4 regions of the Streptomyces sp. NPDC041068 genome follow, and region 4 is predicted to be linked to each of the others. Evidence: riboswitches for the same ligand, from Rfam matches in the RefSeq annotation. Region 4 holds a riboswitch; each other region holds the start of a gene.
The links. A riboswitch is a leader RNA that binds a small molecule or an ion and turns the genes downstream of it on or off. The one in region 4 is predicted to bind cobalamin.

Region 1: linked by a shared signal. The riboswitch ahead of AB0B50_RS01665 (CbtB-domain containing protein) and the one ahead of AB0B50_RS27515 (hypothetical protein) in region 4 are both predicted to bind cobalamin.
Region 2: linked by a shared signal. The riboswitch ahead of AB0B50_RS10875 (ribonucleoside-diphosphate reductase subunit alpha) and the one ahead of AB0B50_RS27515 (hypothetical protein) in region 4 are both predicted to bind cobalamin.
Region 3: linked by a shared signal. The riboswitch ahead of AB0B50_RS24510 (cobalamin biosynthesis protein) and the one ahead of AB0B50_RS27515 (hypothetical protein) in region 4 are both predicted to bind cobalamin.

What each region holds. Positions count from the first base shown of each region.
Region 1 is NZ_JBEZCG010000001.1:439,740-444,902, reverse strand. It holds gene AB0B50_RS01680 (hypothetical protein) at 1-194, shown strand, start outside; gene AB0B50_RS01675 (sporulation protein) at 826-1,836, shown strand; gene AB0B50_RS01670 (histidine phosphatase family protein) at 2,235-2,831, opposite strand; cobalamin riboswitch at 2,917-3,069, shown strand; gene AB0B50_RS01665 (CbtB-domain containing protein) at 3,106-3,327, shown strand; gene AB0B50_RS01660 (CbtA family protein) at 3,352-4,110, shown strand; gene AB0B50_RS01655 (hypothetical protein) at 4,203-5,163, shown strand, end outside.
Region 2 is NZ_JBEZCG010000004.1:210,804-215,966, forward strand. It holds gene AB0B50_RS10875 (ribonucleoside-diphosphate reductase subunit alpha) at 1-1,736, opposite strand, end outside; cobalamin riboswitch at 1,866-2,007, opposite strand; gene mctP (monocarboxylate uptake permease MctP) at 2,149-3,777, opposite strand; gene AB0B50_RS10885 (DUF3311 domain-containing protein) at 3,774-4,028, opposite strand; gene AB0B50_RS10890 (YbdD/YjiX family protein) at 4,139-4,336, opposite strand; gene AB0B50_RS10895 (carbon starvation CstA family protein) at 4,333-5,163, opposite strand, start outside.
Region 3 is NZ_JBEZCG010000010.1:333,248-338,410, reverse strand. It holds gene AB0B50_RS24535 (inorganic phosphate transporter) at 1-477, shown strand, start outside; gene AB0B50_RS24530 (hypothetical protein) at 490-714, shown strand; gene AB0B50_RS24525 (helix-turn-helix transcriptional regulator) at 978-1,838, shown strand; gene AB0B50_RS24520 (hypothetical protein) at 1,879-2,385, shown strand; gene AB0B50_RS24515 (DUF397 domain-containing protein) at 2,622-2,828, opposite strand; cobalamin riboswitch at 3,096-3,228, shown strand; gene AB0B50_RS24510 (cobalamin biosynthesis protein) at 3,339-4,421, shown strand; gene AB0B50_RS24505 (cobyric acid synthase) at 4,418-5,163, shown strand, end outside.
Region 4 is NZ_JBEZCG010000012.1:188,640-193,802, forward strand. It holds gene AB0B50_RS27500 (energy-coupling factor ABC transporter substrate-binding protein) at 1-299, shown strand, start outside; gene cbiQ (cobalt ECF transporter T component CbiQ) at 306-1,055, shown strand; gene AB0B50_RS27510 (ATP-binding cassette domain-containing protein) at 1,052-1,936, shown strand; cobalamin riboswitch at 1,982-2,131, shown strand; gene AB0B50_RS27515 (hypothetical protein) at 2,227-3,291, shown strand; gene AB0B50_RS27520 (CbiQ family ECF transporter T component) at 3,315-4,643, shown strand; gene AB0B50_RS27525 (ATP-binding cassette domain-containing protein) at 4,640-5,163, shown strand, end outside.

The DNA of each region.
Region 1 (5,163 bases), on a different contig from region 4:
CGGTCCGGTACGCCAAGGGCGGGGACATCACCCACAAGTTCGAACTCGAACCCGAGGGCCCAGGTGAGGAGTTCGTCTTCGAGTTGGGCCGCGACCACAAGAACACCCTCCTCACGCTGCGCATGAAGGCGGAACCCAACTGCGTGCTGGACCTGTCGGTGACCTCGGCGCACGTGGACGACTGGCACGGATGACCGACATTAGCGACCGATATTGGCGACCGACATGAACGACTGACAACGACTCGACGGGCCCCGCGCCCTCGGACGGAAGCCGCGACGACGGCGCCGACTCGCAGAGGACTGACAGTACGATCCGGCATCGCGCCGACGGCCGCGCTCGGTCTGGCCGCTGCAGCGGGCTGCGGCGATGACGACAGCGAGGACAAGAGGCCCATCCTCCGGGACACCTCCAGGACACCGCGCACATCGCAACTGCGTTCGATCAGCCGGGACTCAACCTGTTCGCCGGCCACCGCAATCGCGGCTTCGACATGGGCATCGCCTACCGCCTGGGCGAAGAACTCGACTTCATAGGCCCCTACCTCACGACGCCGCAGGGCAGCGTCGACGCGGTGTTCAGCGACGAGGCACTGCTGTACGGCTACATGGAGCAGCAGAGGAAGAGAAAGGCCCCTCAAGGCGGTTCCGGACGTCACCATGGGCCTTCTCAACCGGCACAAACCCGGTCCGCACGACCTGAACACCTACCCCTCCCGCCACCCCTCATGGGTGCTCGCCTGCGACTCGAAGCGGCCTCTATACTTCTACAGCCCTGTAGATAAGGGCTTTTGACGAACGATCACATGAAGGAGTGGACGCCGCGATGGTGTTCAAACGGCTGCTCGGCTCGCTCGGTGTGGGTGGCCCCACGGTCGACACGGTCCTGGACCCGGGTGCGGTCCAGCCCGGTGGCAGTCTGTCGGGTCAGGTCCATCTCAAGGGCGGCAACGCCGACTTCGACATCGAGCACATCACCCTGGAGCTGGTAGCCCGGGTCGAGGCCGAGCACGAGGGCGGTGAGAGCGAGGGTGTCGTCACCTTCGACCGGTTCACTGTCGGCGGCGGGTTCCGCCTCGCCGCGAGCGAGGAGCGCAGCGTGCCGTTCAGCGTGACGCTGCCCTGGGAGACCCCCGTCTCGGAGTTGTACGGGCAGGGTCTCGGGATTGTGCTCGGTGTGCGTACCGAACTGTCGGTGGCGGGCGCGAAGGACAAGGGTGACCTGGACCCGCTCACCGTGCGCCCGTTGCCCGTACAGGAGGCGATCCTGGAGGCCCTCGGCCAACTGGGTTTCGGCTTCCGGTCCGCCGACCTGGAGTACGGCCGCATCGGCGGTACCGGCCAGCAACTTCCCTTCTATCAGGAGATCGAGCTCACCCCGGCCCCGCGGTACTCCCACGCCGTCAACGAGATCGAGCTGACCTTCCTCGCCGGCCCCGGGGGCATGGAGGTGGTCCTGGAGGCGGACAAGCGCGGCGGGGTCTTCTCCTCCGGCCATGACACCGTCACCCGGTTCGCGGTGGGCCACGACGAGGCGGCGCGCGCGGACTGGAATGGCGTGGTCGACGGCTGGATTCGGCAGGTCATCGAGCACCGCTCGTCGTACGGCTCGCACGCCGCGTATGGACACGGTGACCCCTATGGCTCGGGGAACGGCCACGGCGAACACCACCACGGGCGCGAGGATCACCACCGCTCGGGACCCGGCATGGGCACCGTCGTCGCGGCCGGCGCGGCCGGGCTCGCGGTCGGCGTCGTCGGCGGCATGGTTGCGGCCGAAGCAGTCGACGAGGTGGGCGACTTCTTCGAGGGCGACGACGAGGAGGACGAGGGGTAGTCGGCGCACACAAGGACATCAGGGAGCAGACCTGAGGCATCCGACCTCTACGTCAGCGCCTGACGACACGGTTCTCCCCCTTACGGTCCCCCGCTGCCCGCACGACTACGCCATCGCATGCGGGCGGCGGTCCGCGCCTCGTTCTCGGCGCTCTCCGAACTGGCCCTCTCCGCAGGCGAGAGGGGATCGTGGTTGTCGGCCCGAGAGTCAAGCCCCCTTTCCGACCTGGGGGGGCATCGTGGCCGGGTAGGGATTGAGCAAGGAAGTTGGGCGGTCGGCCGCTGAGTCCGATCAGTGCGGCCGGTGTTCGGCGCGGGACACCACGCCCTCGGCCCCCCGGCCCTGCCGAGCAAGGCTCCGCCGTACGCCCTCTCACGCCGACCGCATCTGCGTACCCTCTACGCACCACTGTCAGGTGGGCCCGGCGCCCGCTCGAGAGACTGCCCGAACCGAATGTTCCAGCGCCCGGCTCGTCCGCTGAGCTCCGTCGCAGTCAGGGGCGGCACGTCGATCCGCCAGAACGCCGACTGGGGTGCCCCGAGCACCCGTACCCCCGCGGCTCGCACCACTTCCGGATCCACCACGGCCGTGCTCCGCCCTGGCGACTCTGCGGCCCCGTCCAGCCAGGCCGAGATCCGATCACAGAAGTCCCGTACCGACTCGCCACCATGAGGCGCCGAGTCCGGATCCGCCAGCCACTGGCTCACCGCCTCCGGTTCCCGTGCGCTCACCTCGGCCAGGGTCGCGCCGCGCCAGCGCCCCACATCGAGCCCGACCAGTGCGGGTACGACCGCGGCGTCCAGACCGAGGGCCTCGGCCGTTTCGCGGCAGCGCACCGAAGGGGAGACCCAGGCACGGTCCCCCGGCGGCAGACCCTCGGCCGAGGCCCGCGCACGCCTCAGACCAGAAGCATCCAGCGGGCACCTGTCGTCGAAGCGCGCCTCCCGCAGCGCCCCGCTGATGGCGGGTGAGATCAACACGACTCGACTCGTCACACGTCCGTCCCGCTTCTCAACATCATTGCTGCCCGCGGGACTTCACGCCCCGTGCACCCCATGACCGTGCTCCCTCACGCCCTTGGCCTCCTCTTCCCTGCGCGGTACCTTCTCGTCGATATCGACGACGGGTTCGCGGAAGCCGGTGGAACTCCGGCACGGTCGCGCCACTGTAAACCCGGTCCTCACCCCTGGGTGGGCCGCGTGAGTCAGACCCGCCCCGCCGTCCTGTGCACCACCGAGACGGGACGCGAGTTCCCCGGGAGGGCCTGCCATGGCGCAGTCTGCCGCTCAGCCGACCACCACCCCCACCGCCGTACCAGCCAAGCTGCCGATCGGCGCCATCGCGCCCTGGGCGGTCTTCTTCGGCATCCTGATGCTGGTCCTGCTCTACTTCGTCGGCGTCGAGCAGGGCGCCACATCCGTGATGAGCGGCCAGGACGTCCACGAATGGGTGCATGACGCCCGCCACCTGCTCGGCTTCCCCTGCCACTGACGGCAGCGGAGAGTCGTACAGCCCATGAACTCTGCAACTGTCCGCAACCTGCTGGTGCGTGGCATGCTCGCGGGACTCGCCGCGAGCATGCTCGCCCTCGCCGTCTCCTACTTCTTGGGTGAGCCAGGCGTCGACGCGGCGATCGCCTTCGAGGAGGCGCACGCCCACGAAGACGAACACGGCGCGGAAGTCGTCAGCCGCACGCTGCAGTCCACCGCCGGCCTGTCAACCGGTGTTCTCGTCTATGGAGTCGCCTTCGGCGGGATCACCGCCCTCGCGTACTGCTTCGCGCTCGGCCGCATCGGGCGCTTCGGGCCACGCGCGAGCGCGCTGCTCCTCGCGGCCGCCGGTCTGATCACTGTGTACGTCGTGCCGTTCCTGAAGTACCCGGCCAATCCGCCGGCCGTCGGCGACCCCGACACGGTCGGACGGCGCACCGCCCTGTACTTCCTCATGATCGCGCTCGGCGTGCTGCTCGCCGTCGGCGCGGTGGTCCTGGGCAAGCGCCTCGCACCACTGCTGGGCAACTGGAACGCCACCATCGCCGCGAGCGCGTTCTACGTCCTCGCCGTTGGGCTCGCCTACGTGTTCCTGCCGTCCTTCAGCAAGGTCCCGGAGCACTTCCCCGCCGCTGCGCTGTGGGAGTTCCGGCTGGCGGCGATCGCCGTCCAGATCACCCTGTGGACCGCCTTCGGGCTGGTGTTCGGAGTCCTGGCCGAACGCGCACTGGCCCCTGCTACGGCGAGCTCGGAGGGGGGAACGGAGACGGTCGTCAAGGGCTGACGGTCAGGAGCCGGAGGAATACTCTCTTCGTGAACGGCAGGGCCGACGCTCCCCTGAACGGTGGAAGCCGACGCTCCCCTGAGCGGAGGAATGTGACAGCACGACCTCGCGTCTTCATGGCCTTCTCCTCACGCGCGCCCGCGGACGCAACGCTCGCCGCCCGGCTGACGGCGGTACTCCGGGCGCGAGGCGTCCCGGTGGCGGCGCGGGCGGACGACACCTGCACGCACTTCCTCGCGATCCTCTCCGGGACCACAGGCACGTCCACGTCCGCCTCCACCCCGGCCGAACGGGACGTGGCGGAGCAGATCGCGAGCGCCGTGGAGAGGCGGCGCTCGCACGGCACCCCCGCGCTGTTCCTGCTGGCACCGGACGGCACCGACCTCGGCCGACTCGCCGCGCCCGTCGGCCCGTTCCGCCGCATCCGGTGGCACGACGGGTTCGGCGCGCAGGTCGATGAGGTGGCCCGCGCCCTGGACGTACCGGTGACACTGCCGAGCGGTGCGGCCGGGCTGATCGACGACAAGACGGCGGGCTTCCTCGGGCGCGAGTACGTCTTCGACGCGATCGACGACTTCGTGGGCGGGCCCGCGGGGCGCGGATACTTCCGCCTCGAGGGTGATCCGGGCGACGGCAAGACAGCGATCATGGCCGAGTACGTGCGCCGCACCGGCTGCGTGGCTCACTTCAACGTACGCAGCCAAGGCATCGTCGGTGCCCGGCAGTTCGTGACGAACCTCGGCGCCCAGCTGCGTGCCAAGTACGGCATCGCCGCCCCGGCCGACGCGGGCGACACAGGCCGCTACGGCGAACTCGTCGGCCGGATGCTCGCCGAAGCCCGTGCCGCTCTGCCCGACGACGTGCCGCTGATCGTCGCGGTGGACGCCCTGGACGAGGCGGAGCGGCAGGAGGAGTCGGACGCGGTGAACGTCCTGTTCCTGCCGCCCGTGCTGCCGGCCGGCGTGTACGTCCTGGTCAGCAGCCGCCGGGCCGAGGTGCCGCTGCGCATCGAGACGGCGTGGAGCCGGTACGACCTGGGCGAGCACCTGAGCG
Region 2 (5,163 bases), on a different contig from region 4:
TGCAGGACGCCGCGCGCGGTGCGGGTCTTCTCCCAGGCGGGCAGCGGGCCGTTGCGCTCGGCGAGGTCCGCGGACGCCTCGTACGAGGCGAGCATGATGCGCTCGGCGATGCGCGTCGAAAGGGCGCGGGCCTCGGGGGAGTCGAAGGGCAGCTTCAGCTGGAAGAAGACGTCCTGCAGACCCATGGCGCCCAGGCCCACCGGACGCCACTTGGCGTTGGAGCGGCCGGCCTGCTCGGTCGGGTAGAAGTTGATGTCCACGACGCGGTCGAGGAAGGTCACCGCGGTGCGGACGGTCTCGTCGAGCCGCTCCCAGTCGATGTCCCCGTCGACCACGAAGGCGCCGAGGTTGACCGAGCCGAGGTTGCAGACGGCCGTCTCCCCGTCGTCCGTCACCTCCAGGATCTCCGTGCAGAGGTTGGAGGAGTGCACCGTGTGGCCGGGCTCCGCCGTCTGGTTGGCGGTGCGGTTGGCGGCGTCCTTGAAGGTCATCCAGCCGTTGCCGGTCTGCGCGAGGGTGCGCATCATGCGGCCGTACAGGTCACGGGCCGGCATGGACTTCTTGGCGAGCCCGGCGGCCTCGGCCCTGCGGTAGGCGGCGTCGAACTCCTCGCCCCACAGGTCGACGAGCTCGGGCACGTCGGCCGGCGAGAACAGCGACCAGTCCTGGTCGGCGGCGACGCGGCGCATGAACTCGTCGGGGATCCAGTGCGCGAGGTTGAGGTTGTGCGTGCGGCGCGCGTCCTCACCGGTGTTGTCGCGCAGCTCCAGGAACTCCTCGATGTCGGAGTGCCAGGTCTCCAGGTAGACCGCGGCGGCGCCCTTGCGGCGCCCGCCCTGGTTCACGGCGGCGACCGAGGCGTCCAGGGTCTTCAGGAACGGCACGATGCCGTTGGAGTGCCCGTTCGTGCCGCGGATCAGCGAACCTCTGGAGCGGATGCGGGAGTACGAGAGTCCGATGCCGCCCGCGTGCTTGGACAGGCGCGCGACCTGGTGGTAGCGGTCGTAGATCGAGTCGAGCTCGTCCAGCGGGGAGTCGAGGAGGTAGCAGGAGGACATCTGCGGGTGCCGGGTGCCGGAGTTGAACAGCGTCGGCGAGGACGGCAGGTAGTCCAGGCGGCTCATCAGGCCGTACAGCGCGGCGACTTCGTCCACGGCGCGGGCGCTGCCGTCCTCCGCGAGGCCGCTCGCCACGCGCAGCATGAAGTGCTGCGGGGTCTCGATGACCTGCCGGGTGATCGGGTGGCGCAGGAGGTAGCGGCTGTGCAGGGTGCGCAGGCCGAAGTAGCCGAAGCGGAAGTCGGCGCCGTCCGCGAGCGCGTTGTCCACCAGGGCGTCGAGGCGGACCGCGTGCTCGGTCACGAAGGACGCGGTGCGGTCGGCGATCAGGCCCTCGCGGTGGCCGACCGCGATGGAGTCGGTGAAGGAGCGCACGCCCTGCGTCGCCGCCTCCTCGCGGATGCCGATCGACAGGAGCCGGGCCGCGAGCTTCGAGTACGCGGGGTCCTCGGAGATGAGCCCTGCGGCCGCCTCGGTGGCGAGCTCCCTCAGCTCGGCCTCGTCGGCGCGCGCCGACCGGCCGCGCAGGGCGGCGGCGGCGACCCGCCCCGGATCGGCGTCGGGGAGGTCGGCGGTGAGGTCGGTCAGGGTGCGCAGCAGCGCGGTCCCTGGCCCGTCGGTACCCTCGTCGGTCGGCGCGGTCTTCGCTGACGCAGGTTCGGCAGGCGCGATGGTCACGTGGCTCTCCCTCGCTCGGCTCTGGGCCTGGGGGAGGGGAACGGCACACACGGGCGCACCCGGGCAGGGCGGCTCACCGCGTCCACCGGCCCATTCCACGAGGCCCGGACGGTCGGCGCCCGGGCCGGGCGGCTCGGGCACACTGTCGGCAGGTCCTCGGACTTGCGGGTACGACAAAGACGTACACATACACCGTTGCGGGACAGTTCCGGACTTGCACCGGATTCCCCTGCGACGACAGCGAGCACGAGCATACATCTTGTGCCGGGTTTCTGAAGCAGGCCCACATCTTGTGTCGGTCGCGAGGGGCCGCCCGCCCGGCGCATGCTCCGAAACGTCAACTCGCGTACGCACGACGAAGGGCCGCCGGATCCTCCGGCGGCCCTTCGTCGGCCGTGAGCGGGGTGCGAGGTCAGTGGCCGGAGCCCGCTCCGACCTTGGGCAGCTCGGTCGAGACGCCCTTGTCGCCCGCGTCCGCGGTGTAGTCCTCGGGAGAGGTCTCGTCGACGCCCTCGGGGGCCTTCAGGGCCTTCAGGACGAAGGTCAGGACCACCGTCACGATCACGTTCAGGACGAACGCGGTCAGGCCGATGTAGCCGATCTCACCGATGCCCGGGATGGTGTCGGAGGAGCCGCCGAAGTGCTTCTGCGTGGGCGAGGCGACGCCGTACGCGGCCAGTGTGCCGTAGACCATGCCGACCGCCCATCCGGCGAGCAGTGCCCAGCGGTGGAACCACCGGGTGAACAGGCCGCCGACCAGCGCGGGCATCGTCTGCAGGATCCAGATGCCGCCCAGGAGCTGGAAGTTGATCGCGACCGTCTTGTCCATGCCGAGGACGAAGACGAGGGCGCCCACCTTCACCAGGAGCGAGACCAGCTTGGAGATCTTGGTCTCCTGCTCGGGCGTCGCGTCGGGCTTGATGAAGTCCTTGTAAATGTTGCGGGTGAACAGGTTCGCGGCCGCGATGGACATGATGGCGGCGGGCACGAGCGCGCCGATGCCGATCGCGGCGAAGGCCACGCCCGTGAACCAGTCGGGGAACATGTCCTCGAAGAGCTGCGGGATCGCCAGCTGGCCGTTGTCGACCTTGACCCCGGCCGCGATCGCCATGAAGCCGAGCAGCGCGAGCAGGCCCAGCATCAGCGAGTACAGCGGCAGGATCGTGGTGTTGCGGCGGATCACGTTGCGGTTCTTGGAGGAGAGCGTCGCGGTGATCGAGTGCGGGTACATGAACAGCGCGAGGGCCGAGCCGAGCGCGAGCGTCGCGTACGTCCACTGCCCGGCCTCGGGCGGCGCGAGGGCGCCGCGCGGCTTGCCGGTGTCCTCGTTGACCACGCCGAACGCCTCGCCCGCCTTGGCGAAGATGTCGTCGAAGCCGCCCAGCTCGATCGGGATGTAGATGATCGCGACGGCGATGACGAGATAGATCAGGCCGTCCTTCACGAACGCGATCAGGGCGGGCGCGCGCAGACCCGACGAGTACGTGTACGCGGCGAGCACCGCGAACGCGATCAGGAGCGGAAGGTCCTTGATGAACCAGTTGGTGTCGGGGCCGCCGCCGATGCCCATCACGTCCAGGACGGCCTGGATGCCGACCAGTTGGAGCGCGATGTACGGCATCGTGGCGAGGATGCCGGTGACCGCGACCGCCAGGGAGAGCCCCTTGGAGCCGAAGCGCCCGCGCACGAAGTCGGAGGTGGTCACATAGCCGTGCTTGTGCGAGACCGACCACAGGCGCGGCAGGAAGGTGAAGATCAGCGGGTAGACGAGGATCGTGTACGGCACGGCGAAGAAGCCGGCCGCTCCGGCCGCGTAGATCGCCGCGGGGACGGCGACGAAGGTGTACGCGGTGTAGAGGTCGCCGCCGAGCAGGAACCAGGTGACCCAGGTGCCGAACGACCGTCCGCCCAGGCCCCATTCGTCCAGGCTCTGGTCGTTCTCGGCCTTGCGCCAGCGGGCGGCGAGGAAGCCCATGACGGTGACCGCGACGAAGAAGAAGATGAAGACGCCGAGCGCGACGCCGTTGACGCCGTCGTTCATGACTTCGCGCCTTCCTTGCGGGCGCGCTGGTCACGCTGCCACAGCTTGTAGGCGATCATCGTGAGCGCCGTCGAGATGAGCACCCACAGCATCTGGTACCAGTAGAAGAACGGGATGCCTATGAAGGTCGGTTCGATCTTCGCGTACGAACTCACCCAGAGCATTGCCACGAAGGGTGCGACAAGGCAGGCTGCGATGACCACACGGACCGGCGTGACCACCGGTCTGTTCACTTCAGGCGCATCTGACATATCGCGGCTCCGTTCCCTCACTTATCCCATGCTTAACGTGCGGGAAATCTAAGCCACAGTCTCGCGGTTTGGAACCCCTGTCCGGATAACGGACAGGAGGAGTTGCCTGCTCAGCAGCAGCGGAACCCCTGTCTGGGGTCCGACTCCTCACGTTCCGTCCGCATCCGTTCAAATACGCGGCGGCTGGGGACAGTTGCCGCCGGATGCTCCCTGCGAATATGTGCCACGTAGCGGTCGTACGCCGACTCGTCGGTCAGCTCGCGGACGTACCACCGCATCCAGCGCAGCCCCCGCAGCAGCCAGGTCATGGCGTGAGCTCCCGCTTCCTCTGGGCCTCCTGCTTCTCCTCCTTGGTCGGGAAGAGCCCGGCGGGCGCCGTCAGCTTCGACTCCACGTACGGCGCTTCGCTCAGCCGGGAGGCCTCGGGGTTGCGGACGTGCCGGACGCAGATCCGCCCCGCGTCCAGGATCACCACGACGACGAGCAGGGCGAGCGCCGCCGAAAGGACGCCGTCCACCGTGGAGTTGGTGACGACGGTGTGCATGTCGTCCATGGTCTTGGCGGGCGGCAGGATCTTGCCCTCGTCGATGGCGTCCTGATAGTTCGAACGCTGCTGGAAGAAGCCGACGCGCGGATCGCTGGAGAACACCTTCTGCCAGCTCGCGGTGAGCGTCACCGTGGCGTCCCAGACGAGCGGAATCCCGGTGATCCAGGCCCACTTGAGGCGCCCGGACTTCACGAGCAGCGTCGTGCAGACGGCGAGGGCGACGGCCGCGAGGAGCTGGTTGGCGATGCCGAAGATCGGGAAGAGCTGGTTGATCCCGCCGAGCGGCTCGTGCACGCCGACCCAGAGGAAGTAGCCCCACAGGCCGGTGACGGCGGCACTGGTCAGCACGAGACCGGGCTTCCAACTCACCTTCCTGAAGGGCTTGTACACGTTCCCGAGCATGTCCTGCAGCATGAAGCGGCCCACGCGCGTGCCCGCGTCGAGCGCGGTCAGGATGAACAGCGCCTCGAACATGATCGCGAAGTGGTACCAGAAGGCCCGCATCGAGCCGCCGGTGACCTTCGAGAAGATCTCCGAGACACCGACCGCGAGCGTGGGCGCGCCGCCGGTGCGCGAGAGCAGCGAGGA
Region 3 (5,163 bases), on a different contig from region 4:
TTCTCGCTCTCCACCACCCAGTCCTGCTCCGGCGCCGTGATGGGCGCGGGCCTCGGCCGCAAGGGCGGCGTGGTCCGCTGGTCGACCGCGACCCGGATGTTCGTCGCGTGGGGTCTGACCCTGCCGGCCGCCGGCCTGGTCGGCGCGGGCGCCGAGTTCCTCACCAAGCAGGGCACCTGGGGCATCGCGGTCACCGCCGCGATCCTGGTCGGCGGCTCCGCCGTGATCTACGCCCTCTCGCGGCGCAACGCGATCGACCACACCAACGTCACCGACGACGAGATCCGCCACGACGACACCAAGGGCGCCGAGCCCGCGGGCGTCGTGACCACCGCCATCGCCGCCGTGACGCCGCCCCCGGCGGGCGCGATGGCGACCGCGGGCGCCTCCTCCGACGACCCGGTCAAGGCCGCCACGGCCCCGACCACGACCACGACCGGCGCCATGGCGGACCCCGCCAGGCCCGCGACGGTGTAAGGACAGATCAGCATGAGCATCGACTGGGCAGCTCTCGGCTCCGTCTTCGGAGTCAGCCTCGCGGTGACGGTGGCCCTGGTGGGCCTGTTCACCCTCGGCATCGTCGGCCTCTCCAAGCAGGAGACGGCGTCGGCCTCCGGCGGCGGCTCCGCGGCCCTGGCCCGCACCGGCGCGTACGCCTGCTTCGCGCTGTGCGCGGCGGCCGTCGCGTACGGGATCTATCTGATCGTCGCCTGACGAGGGCCCGGCACGGGCTCACAGCAAAAACGCGCAACGCGCGCGGGGCCGGGAAGCACATCGCTTCCCGGCCCCGCGCGCGTTCTGCGTCTCCCGGCGCTCCCGTGACTCCAGAGAAACGACACATGTCAGATTGGTGTGAGCTCTTGGCTCTGGGCGGAGAGCGCATAGCATACTGCTGACGGCTTCCTGATAGGGTCCGTAAGCATATGGCGTATCGCCAGGCTTACTACAGGACCCCGTTCGACGGAAGAAGGAGCAGGATGCCCAGGGCTGTTGACCCGAGTCTCAATCGACGCAGGCTCCGAATCGAGTTGCGCAAGGCCCGCGAGAAGGCCGGACTGACCCAGCGCGAGGCATCCGACGCCTTGGAGTGGTCCCTTTCCAAGATCATTCGTATCGAGGCGGGCACCGTCAGTGTCTCCGTGACCGATCTGCGCGCACTGCTGCAGCACTACCGCGTGGACTCCCCCGAACTCGTCGCCGAACTGGAGGAGGCGGCCCGAGGATCGAAGGGGCAGAGCTGGTGGACGGACTTCTCCGACGTCCTCAACCCGACCTTCACGCAGTACCTGGGGTATGAGAGCGCCGCCAACTCCATCCGCACCTACCACCCGATCGTGATGCCCGGCTATCTGCAGACGGAGGACTACGCCGAGGCGCTGCTCGCGCCCCGCGTCCCCGAGGAGCGCGCCCGGCGCGTGGTCGAACTGCGGACGGCCCGCCAGGAGCGCCTCTTCGAAGGCGACGACACCCCCGAGACGTTCCTGATCGTGGACGAGGCGGCCCTGCGACGTCGCATCGGCACACCCGCGGTGATGCGCCATCAGCTCCAGCACCTCAAGGAGATGATGGAGCTCCCCCGAGTGACCGTCCAGATCCTCCCTTTCTCCGCAGGCGCGCACTACAGCACCCTGGGCAGCTTCGTCCTCCTCGGCTTCAAGGACGACGACGACCTGCTGTGGGTGGAGCACGCGGCGGGCTCGCTCGCCATTCGCGACGATCACGCGCTCCTGGCCCGGTACCAGGAGTGCTTCGGCACCATCAACGACCTCGCGCTCAGCGATGACGACGCGATCCGCTTCATCGACCGGGTCGCCGCCGAGGACTTCGCCACCAGTTAGGCCTGGGAGCAGGGAGCTGCCAGGCACGCAGGGAGGGACGATGCCGCCCACCGGACCGAGCGGTTGGAGTGCCGTACGGGACTGGTTCCGCACGGTCTTCCAGGGGGCGGAGGTGGCGGAGGACGATCGTCCGCCTGCGCTGTCGGACAACGACCTGCGGGGCCTGGTGATCAAGGAGGAGGAGACCACCGATCGCTACCTCAAGCTGTTGGCTGCCGAGCAGGAGCTTGAGATGGGCATGGAAAAGGCGCACTCAGACAACGCGATAGCCCGGTTCAAGGTCGCGATGCTCTGGGGTGGCTGCGCCGTGGTCCTCGTGATCCTCGCCCTCGCCCTGCTCGTCCACGCCGCACGTGGCGTGCGGGTCAGTCTTCCCAAGGGCGTGTGGATGCCCCTCAGCATCGTCGGCGCCGCCCTGCTCACCTGGGCAGGGCGGCGACTCGGAGCGTTCCTCCGTGGCCGTGCCGCCACCCGGCTCAACCGTGGTCCCGCTCCCGGCGACGCCCCTGGCTCACCAGACGAACGGACTCCGCGCGGTACGCCCTGACCGGGCCGTACCCCGCCGACCACAGTCCGATGGCCAGGGCGACCACAGCCGCCGTCACCAGCCATACGACGAGTTTGCCGCGGGATCCGTCCACCAGCAGCGAGGCCGCCGCCCCCACGACATTCGCCAACAAGCCGCACAGCAGGGAGTACCCCCAAGGAGAGGCGCCGTCGAGATGCGGCGTTCCCCTCCCTTCACCGACGCTCATCGACCTCTCCCCCGTTCAGGCCCGGACGCTATGCGCCGTGGAAACTCCCGGACTTGAGAGCGGTGAGCAGGCCGCGCCACGCGCCGCGGGAGAAGGCAAGCCTTGCCGCATCCGGATCCTTGGAGTCACGAACCATCACCCCCTCCCCGGCGAAACGCACGGCCACGCACTCGTTCCCATTCTCCGAGCGACTGCTCGTGCGCCACTGCTGCGCGGATGGGCCCCCGTCGACCACGCATACCTCCTCAGATCGAGAGGCGGCGTCCACTGGGGCGTCCCACCGTGACCGACGACCCTAGCGCCGTCACACACCGCAGCACAGGGCGCCGGGACGAACGGCCTCACATGTCCGAAACCAGGCAGCTGCCGTGCTTCTGCCGCTCTCCGATTCTCGTTTTCAGACTAGGGCGGGCGGATCCGATCGGCCAGAGGCAATCCGGTCCCGTGTGGGTCCCAACACACTCTCCCGCCGCAGGTCAACGGCGAGTTGACGGGCGTTCGCGGGGCGTGGTGGACTGCCGGGGCCAACTACGGCGGCAGAAGAGGAAGCCGGTGCGAATCCGGCGCGGTCCCGCCACTGTCATCGGGGAGACGCTCCCCGCAAGCCAGGAACTCTCGCCGCCGCATCACGTCGAACCAGGGCGCGGACACCCTGAGTGAGGACATATCGCCATGCTCGGCCGCCCGGTGCCGGTTCCCTTCCTGAGTACGAGTTCTCTCCTCAGTACGGCTGCGGGCTGAGCCCGTGAGTGCCGATCGCGACTTCGCGTACGGCGCCGCCGCCGGCCTCATCGGCGACCTGCTGCTCGGCGATCCCCGCCGGGGGCATCCGGTCGCCGCGTTCGGGCGTGCCGCGGGTGCCGTCGAGCGGGTGCTGTGGCGTGACCACCGCGGGTGGGGCGCGCTGCACGCCGTGGTGTGCGCCGGAGGCGCGGCGGGTGCCGCCGCCCTCGCTTCTTCTCTCGTACGCCGTTCACGCGCCGGATCCGTCGCGCTGACCGCCGCCGCGACCTGGTCCGTGGTCGGCGGGACCTCCCTCGGGCGTGAGGCGCGGGCCATCGGCGGGGCCCTTGAGGCCGGGGACATCGAGGTCGCCCGGGAGCGGCTGCCGCATCTGTGCGGGCGGGATCCGCAGGCCCTGGACGCGGACGGGATCGCGCGGGCCGTGGTCGAGTCCGTCGCCGAGAACACGTCCGACGCGGTGGTCGGGGCGTTGGTGTGGGGTGCGGTGGGCGGGGTTCCCGGGCTTGTCGGGTTCCGGGCCGTGAACACGTTGGACGCCATGGTGGGGCACAAGTCGGCGCGGTATCGGCGGTACGGGTGGGCTGCCGCCCGGCTGGACGATGTTCTCGGGTGGCCGGGGGCGCGGCTCACCGCGGTGCTGGCGGCTGCCGCCGGGGACTCGCCGCGGGGGGCCCTGCGGTCCTGGCGGGCGGATGCGGCGAAGCATCCGAGTCCCAATGCCGGGCCCGTCGAGGCGTCTTTCGCGGGGGCGCTGGGGGTTCGGCTCGGGGGGACGCTTTCTTATGGGGGTCGGGTTGAGCATCGGCCTGTTCTGAATGGGGACGGGCGCGATGTGCGGGTCGAGGACATCGAGCGGGCTGTGAAGCTTTCTCGGCGGGTGAGCTGGCTGGCTCTCGGAGTCGCGGTTGCTGCTCGGCTGACACGGCGCCCGGCGGTTGGGGCTGTGCCCACCCGTTCCGCCCTGCGGAACGGGTGGGCACAGCCGGGGCGGCCAGGACGGCCAGAGCGGCCAGAGTGGTCCGGACAGCCAGGACCAGCACAGCCAGGACCAGGACAGTCGCGTCAGTCTGGGAGATATTCATGAGTGGTGGGCTGCTTGTTGCTGGGACCACCTCCGATGCCGGGAAGAGTGTCGTCACCGCCGGGATCTGCCGGTGGTTGGTGCGCAAGGGTGTGTCCGTCGCGCCCTTCAAGGCGCAGAACATGTCCCTCAATTCCTTCGTCACGCGCGAAGGTGCCGAGATCGGGCGGGCGCAGGCCATGCAGGCGCAGGCCGCCCGTGTCGAGCCGAGCGCGCTGATGAACCCCGTACTGCTCAAGCCCGGCAGCGACCGGTCGAGTCAGGTCGTGCTCATGGGGAAGCCCGTGGGCGAGATGAGCGCGCGCGGCTATCACGGGGGGCGTCAGGCGGCGCTGCTCGACACCGTCGTGGGATGCCTGGAGGAGCTTCGGGGCAGCTATGACGCCGTGATCTGTGAGGGAGCGGGCAGTCCCGCCGAGATCAATCTGCGGCGTACCGACATCGTGAACATGGGCATCGCGCGCGCCGCCCGCTTTCCCGTGCTCGTGGTCGGGGACATCGACCGGGGCGGGGTCTTCGCCTCGTTCTTCGGGACGACCGCGCTGCTCAGTGCCGAGGACCAGGAGCTGGTCGCCGGGTACTTGGTGAACAAGTTCCGCGGCGACGTGTCGCTGCTCGAACCCGGCCTTGACATGCTGCACGGGCTCACCGGGCGGCGCACGTTCGGTGTGCTGCCGTTCCAGCACGGGCTCGGGATCGACGAGGAGGACGGGCTGCGGGTGTCCCTGCGGGGCGCCGTACGGGA
Region 4 (5,163 bases):
GCCTCGGCGACCACAAGAAGGAGCCGTTCACCGGTGCCGACGCGCAGGCCGAGACGGCGATCACCGAGATCGAGCCGGACTACGAACCGTGGTTCTCGCCGCTGTACGAACCACCGTCCGGAGAAGTCGAATCAGCGTTGTTCGCCCTGCAGGCGGCCATCGGCGCCGGTGTCCTCGCGTACTACTTCGGGCTGCGTCGAGGGCGTCGTCAGGGCGCGGAGCGCGCGCGGGCGGAGGAGGCCCCGGAGGACTCGTCGAGCGGCGCGGAGGACACCCGCGCCGACAGGGAACAGGTCTGACCCGGCGTGCTGCCCATCGACGCGGCGGCGCACAGCAGTCACTGGCGCCGTCGTCACCCCGTCGACAAGGCCGTCCTCGGGCTCGGACTCACAGTCCTCGCGATCTCCCTGCCGCCCTGGCCGGGAGCCGCCCTGGTGGTGATCGCCGCCCTCGCCGTACTGCTGGGGCCCGCGGGCGTGCCGCCCCGCAAGCTGTGGCGCGCCTACCGCGTGCCGCTCGGCTTCTGCGTCACCGGCGCCCTGACCCTCCTCGTCCAACTCGGCGGTCCCGAGGGGTTCGTGGCGCTCGCCGGCGACGGCCCTGCACGCGCGGGCGGTCTGCTCCTGCGGACCTCCGCGGCCTCGCTCGGCGTGCTCCTCTTCGCCTTCACCACGCCGATGTCGGACCTGCTGCCCCGCCTGGTGAAGGCGGGCGTGCCCGCACCGGTCGTGGACGTGGCGCTGGTGACGTACCGGATGAGCTTCCTGCTCCTGGACTCCATGAGCCGCATCCGGCAGGCGCAGGCGGCCCGGCTCGGCCACACCACACGGGCCGCCACCTGGCGCTCGCTCGCGGGCCTCGGCGCCACCGCGTTCGTACGGGCCTTCGGCCGGGCGAGCCGGCTGCAGGCCGGGCTCGCCGGACGCGGCTACGACGGCACCCTGCGGGTCCTCGTGCCCGAGGCCCGGATCTCCCGGGCCTTCGTGGCCGCGAGCGCGGGCCTGCTCGTGGGCCTCGCGGCCCTCACCCTCGTACTCGAAAGGTTCCTTCCATGAGCGAGCCGCGTGCTCTTCGCGAGCCGGGCGCTCCCAGTGGGCCGAGCGACTCCCTGGTCTCCCTGCGTGCGGCTTCGTACGCGTACGAGGAAGGCCCCACCGTTCTGAGCGGCCTGGACTTCGACGTCGTGGAGGGCCGCGCCCTCGCGCTGCTCGGACGCAACGGCAGCGGCAAGACCACGCTGATGCGGCTGCTCAGCGGCGGACTGCGGCCGGACGAGGGCGAGTTGACGGTCGAGGGCGCCCGCGTGACATACGACCGCAAGGGTCTGACGCGGCTGCGCACCACGGTGCAGCTGGTCGTCCAGGACCCGGACGACCAGCTGTTCGCCGCTTCGGTCGAACAGGACGTGTCCTTCGGCCCTTTGAACCTGGGCCTGCCCGACGCCGAGGTCCGGGCGCGGGTCGCCGAGGCGCTCGCCGCGCTCGACATCACCGCCCTGACCGACCGCCCCACCCACCTGCTCTCCTACGGCCAGCGCAAGCGGACCGCGATCGCGGGCGCGGTGGCGATGCGTCCGCGCGTGCTGATCCTCGACGAGCCGACCGCGGGCCTGGACCCCGACGGCCAGGAGCGCCTCTTGACCACGCTGCAGCGCCTGCGGGACGCGGGGACCACCGTGGTCATGGCGACCCACGACGTGGACCTGGCCCTGCGCTGGGCCGACGACGCCGCGCTGCTCACGCCCTCCGGGGTGCGGACCGGACCGGTGGCCGAGATGCTGGCCCACCGAGATCTGCTGACGCAGGCGGGACTGCGCCTGCCGTGGGGGATCGCCGTCGCGGAGCTGCTGCGGGCGCACGGCCTCGTCCCCGGCGTCGGCGAAGGGCCGCGTACGCCGGAGGAGTTGGCGGTCCTCGCGGCGCGCGGCGTCCAGTGATCATGGTTACAGCCTGAAGGGGTGGCCGGTCCGGCCCGCCGGGCGTACTCTTCGCAAGGCTTCGTCTGTTGACGAAGTGACAACTGAATGCATGCGCGACTGGGGAAAGCCGGTGGGAATCCGGCACTGACCTGCAACCGTGAGCGGCGCTCGACGCCGTGAGTCGGATCGCCCGGCGCGCCATGTGCACTGCTTCTCTCTGTCATGGTCTGCAGCGTGGAGCCCTGAGCCCCCGGTTCGTCACGGGTGTCCTGGGTCCTTGCGCGGGCCCCGGCCCCGAAGGACCCGAAATGGCCCGCGCGATACGCATGTTCGCCGCCGCCCTCGGCCTGCTCCTGTCCGCCGTCGCCCTCGGCCTGGGCGCGGCACCGGACACGGCGCACGCCCTGGACGCAGGACGCGGCAGGGCCGGATTCTGTCCGAACGGGAACGGCGTGACCGTGGTGGTGGACTTCCGCGAGCTGGGCGGCAGGACCATCGTGCGCTGTGCGGTGGGCAGCCAGGCCAGCGGGCTCGCCGCGCTCAAGGCGGCCGGTTTCGACGTGACCGGCACCAACAGGTGGGGCGAGTCCTTCATCTGCCGTCTGGAGGGCAAGCCGGGTACCGATCGCGAGCCGTGCATCGACACCCCGCCGACCAAGGCGTACTGGTCCTACTGGCACGCCCCCAACGGCGGTGCCTGGACCTACAGCCAGCAGGGCGCGACCTACCGCACCCCGCCGACCGGCAGTTTCGAGGGCTGGTCGTTCTCCTACAACCGCGAGGCGGACGAGGCGCCTTCGCCCCGGGTGGCGCCTCAGCGGCCCGCGGGTGGCGGTTCCGGTTCGGGCGGCGGGTCCGGTTCCGGTTCCGGTTCGGGTTCCGGTTCGGGAGGCTCCGGTGGACCCGGAGGCTCCGGCTCCATCGGCGGAGGCAGCAATTCCGGTGGGGGAGCGGGCGGTTCACAGAACGGCGGAACCGGAGCGGGCGACACGCTGCCCGGCACGGTCGCGGGCCTCGGACAGGACGCCAAGCCCCAGGACGGCGACCTGCCCGACGAGCACGAGGAGAAGGGCAAGAAGAAGGACAAGGGGAAGGACGAGGACGAGGACGGCAAGGAGAAGGGCAAGGACGGCAAGGAGAAGTCCGCCGATGCCACCCCGTCCGCGTCCGGTTCGCCGAACCCGGTGATCACCCCGAGCGAGGCCGCCGACTGGACGGGCGGCGACGACAAGCGCACCGTCGAGGCCGCCGGTTCCTCGGGCGCCCCGACCGGCACCCTGCTCGGCATCGCAGCCGCCGTACTGCTCGCCTCCGGCGCCGGTTTCACGGCATGGCGCCGCAAGCGCACGGCCCGCGCGGACACCACCACGTGACCGCCGACCTCGGGTGGCGCCGCGTGACTGCCGATCTTGGCTGGCGCCGCGTGATGGTCGCTCTCGGGCGGCGCCGCGTGGCCGCAGTGCTGGAACGGGGGCGCGAGAATTCCGCTCCCGGACGGCGCCGCGATGCCTCCGCCCCCGGGCGGCGCCGTGTGACCGCAGCCCTCGAACGGCGCCGCGAGACCCCGGGCCCCGGGCGCCGCCGTGAGAACCCGATCAGGTGGCGCTCGCTGCCGCGTGCCGTGCATCCGGGTGCCTGGTGGTTGTGGGCGCTCGGTATGGCCGCCGCGGCGAGTCGTACCGCCAATCCCGTGCTCCTTGTGATGATCCTCGCCGTCGTGGCCTTCGTCGTGGTGCGCAGGCGCGGGGACGCGCCCTGGGCCCTGGCGTTCCGGATGTATCTGGTCCTCGGTGCGTTCATCGTGACCATGCGCGTGGTGTTCCGGATCGTCTTCGGCGGCGGCCAGGGCGGCACCGTCCTGTTCACGCTGCCGCAGGTCACCCTGCCCGAAGCGGCCGCGGGCATCCGCCTGTTGGGCCCCGTCGCCGCCGAACAGCTGCTCGGCGGTCTGTACGACGGGCTGCGCCTGGCCACCATGGTCATCTGCATCGGGGCGGCGAACGCGCTCGCCAACCCCAAGCGGATGCTCAAGGCATTGCCGGGAGCCCTGTACGAGGTCGGCACGTCCGTCGTCGTCACCCTGACCGTCGCGCCCCAGCTCGTCGAGAGCGTGCAGCGGGTGCGCAGGGCCCGGCGGCTGCGCGGCGGCGCGGCCAAGGGCGTCGGCGCGCTGCGCGGCATCGTCGTCCCGGTCCTGGAGGACGCGATGAACCGCTCCCTGGCCCTGGCCGCAGCGATGGCATCGCACGGCTACGGCCACACCGGCCGCCTCGCCCCGCGCACCCGGCTGCTCACCGGCGCCCTCGTGGTGGGCGGGCTGCTCGGCGTCTGCGCGGGCCTGTACGGGGCGATGGGCGCGAGCACACCCCCCTACCTGGGAACGCCCCTGCTCCTGGCGGGACTTGCCCTCGCCGGTGCCGGATTCGTGCTCGGCGGCCGACGGGTGCGGCGCAGCACGTACCGGCCCGACCGGTGGCAGTCGGCCGAAGTCCTGGTGTGCGCCTGCGGGTTGGCCGCAGCCGTCCTGCTGTACGTGGTCTCGCGCACCGACGCCGCGTCCCTGTACCCCTCGCTTTCCCCGCTCACCTGGCCGGAGGTCGCGCCGCTGCCCGCCCTCGCGGTCCTGGTCGGCGTGGGGCCCGCCTATCTGGCGCCGGAACCCCCCAAGTCGTCGGACCCCGCAGGGGATCCGACGGCAACCAAACCCCTGGAGACGGCCACGTGATCGACTTCGACGAGGTCACCTTCACCTACACCGGCGCCGTGGAGCCCGCCCTGCGCGACGTGGACCTGCACATCGGCGAGGGCGAGCTGTGCCTGGTCACCGGCCGCACCGGCGTGGGCAAGTCCACCCTGCTCGGCATGGTCAACGGCCTGGTGCCCCACTTCACCGGCGGCCGCCTGCGCGGCCGGGTCGCCGTCGACGGCGTGAGCACGGCCACCGCGCCCCCGCAGGAGTTCGCCCCGCTGGTCGGTGTCGTCGGGCAGGACCCCCTCGCGGGGTTCGTCACCGACACGGTCGAGGAGGAACTGGCGTACTGCATGGAACAGTTGGCCGTACCGGCGGACGTGATGCGCAAGCGCGTCGAGGAGACCCTCGACCTGCTGGGCATCGCGGAGCTGCGCCGCCGTGCCCTGCGCACCCTGTCCGGCGGACAGCAGCAGCGGGTCGCGATCGGCGCCGTCCTGACCGCGCACCCCAGGGTGCTTGTCCTCGACGAACCCACGTCGGCGCTCGACCCGAC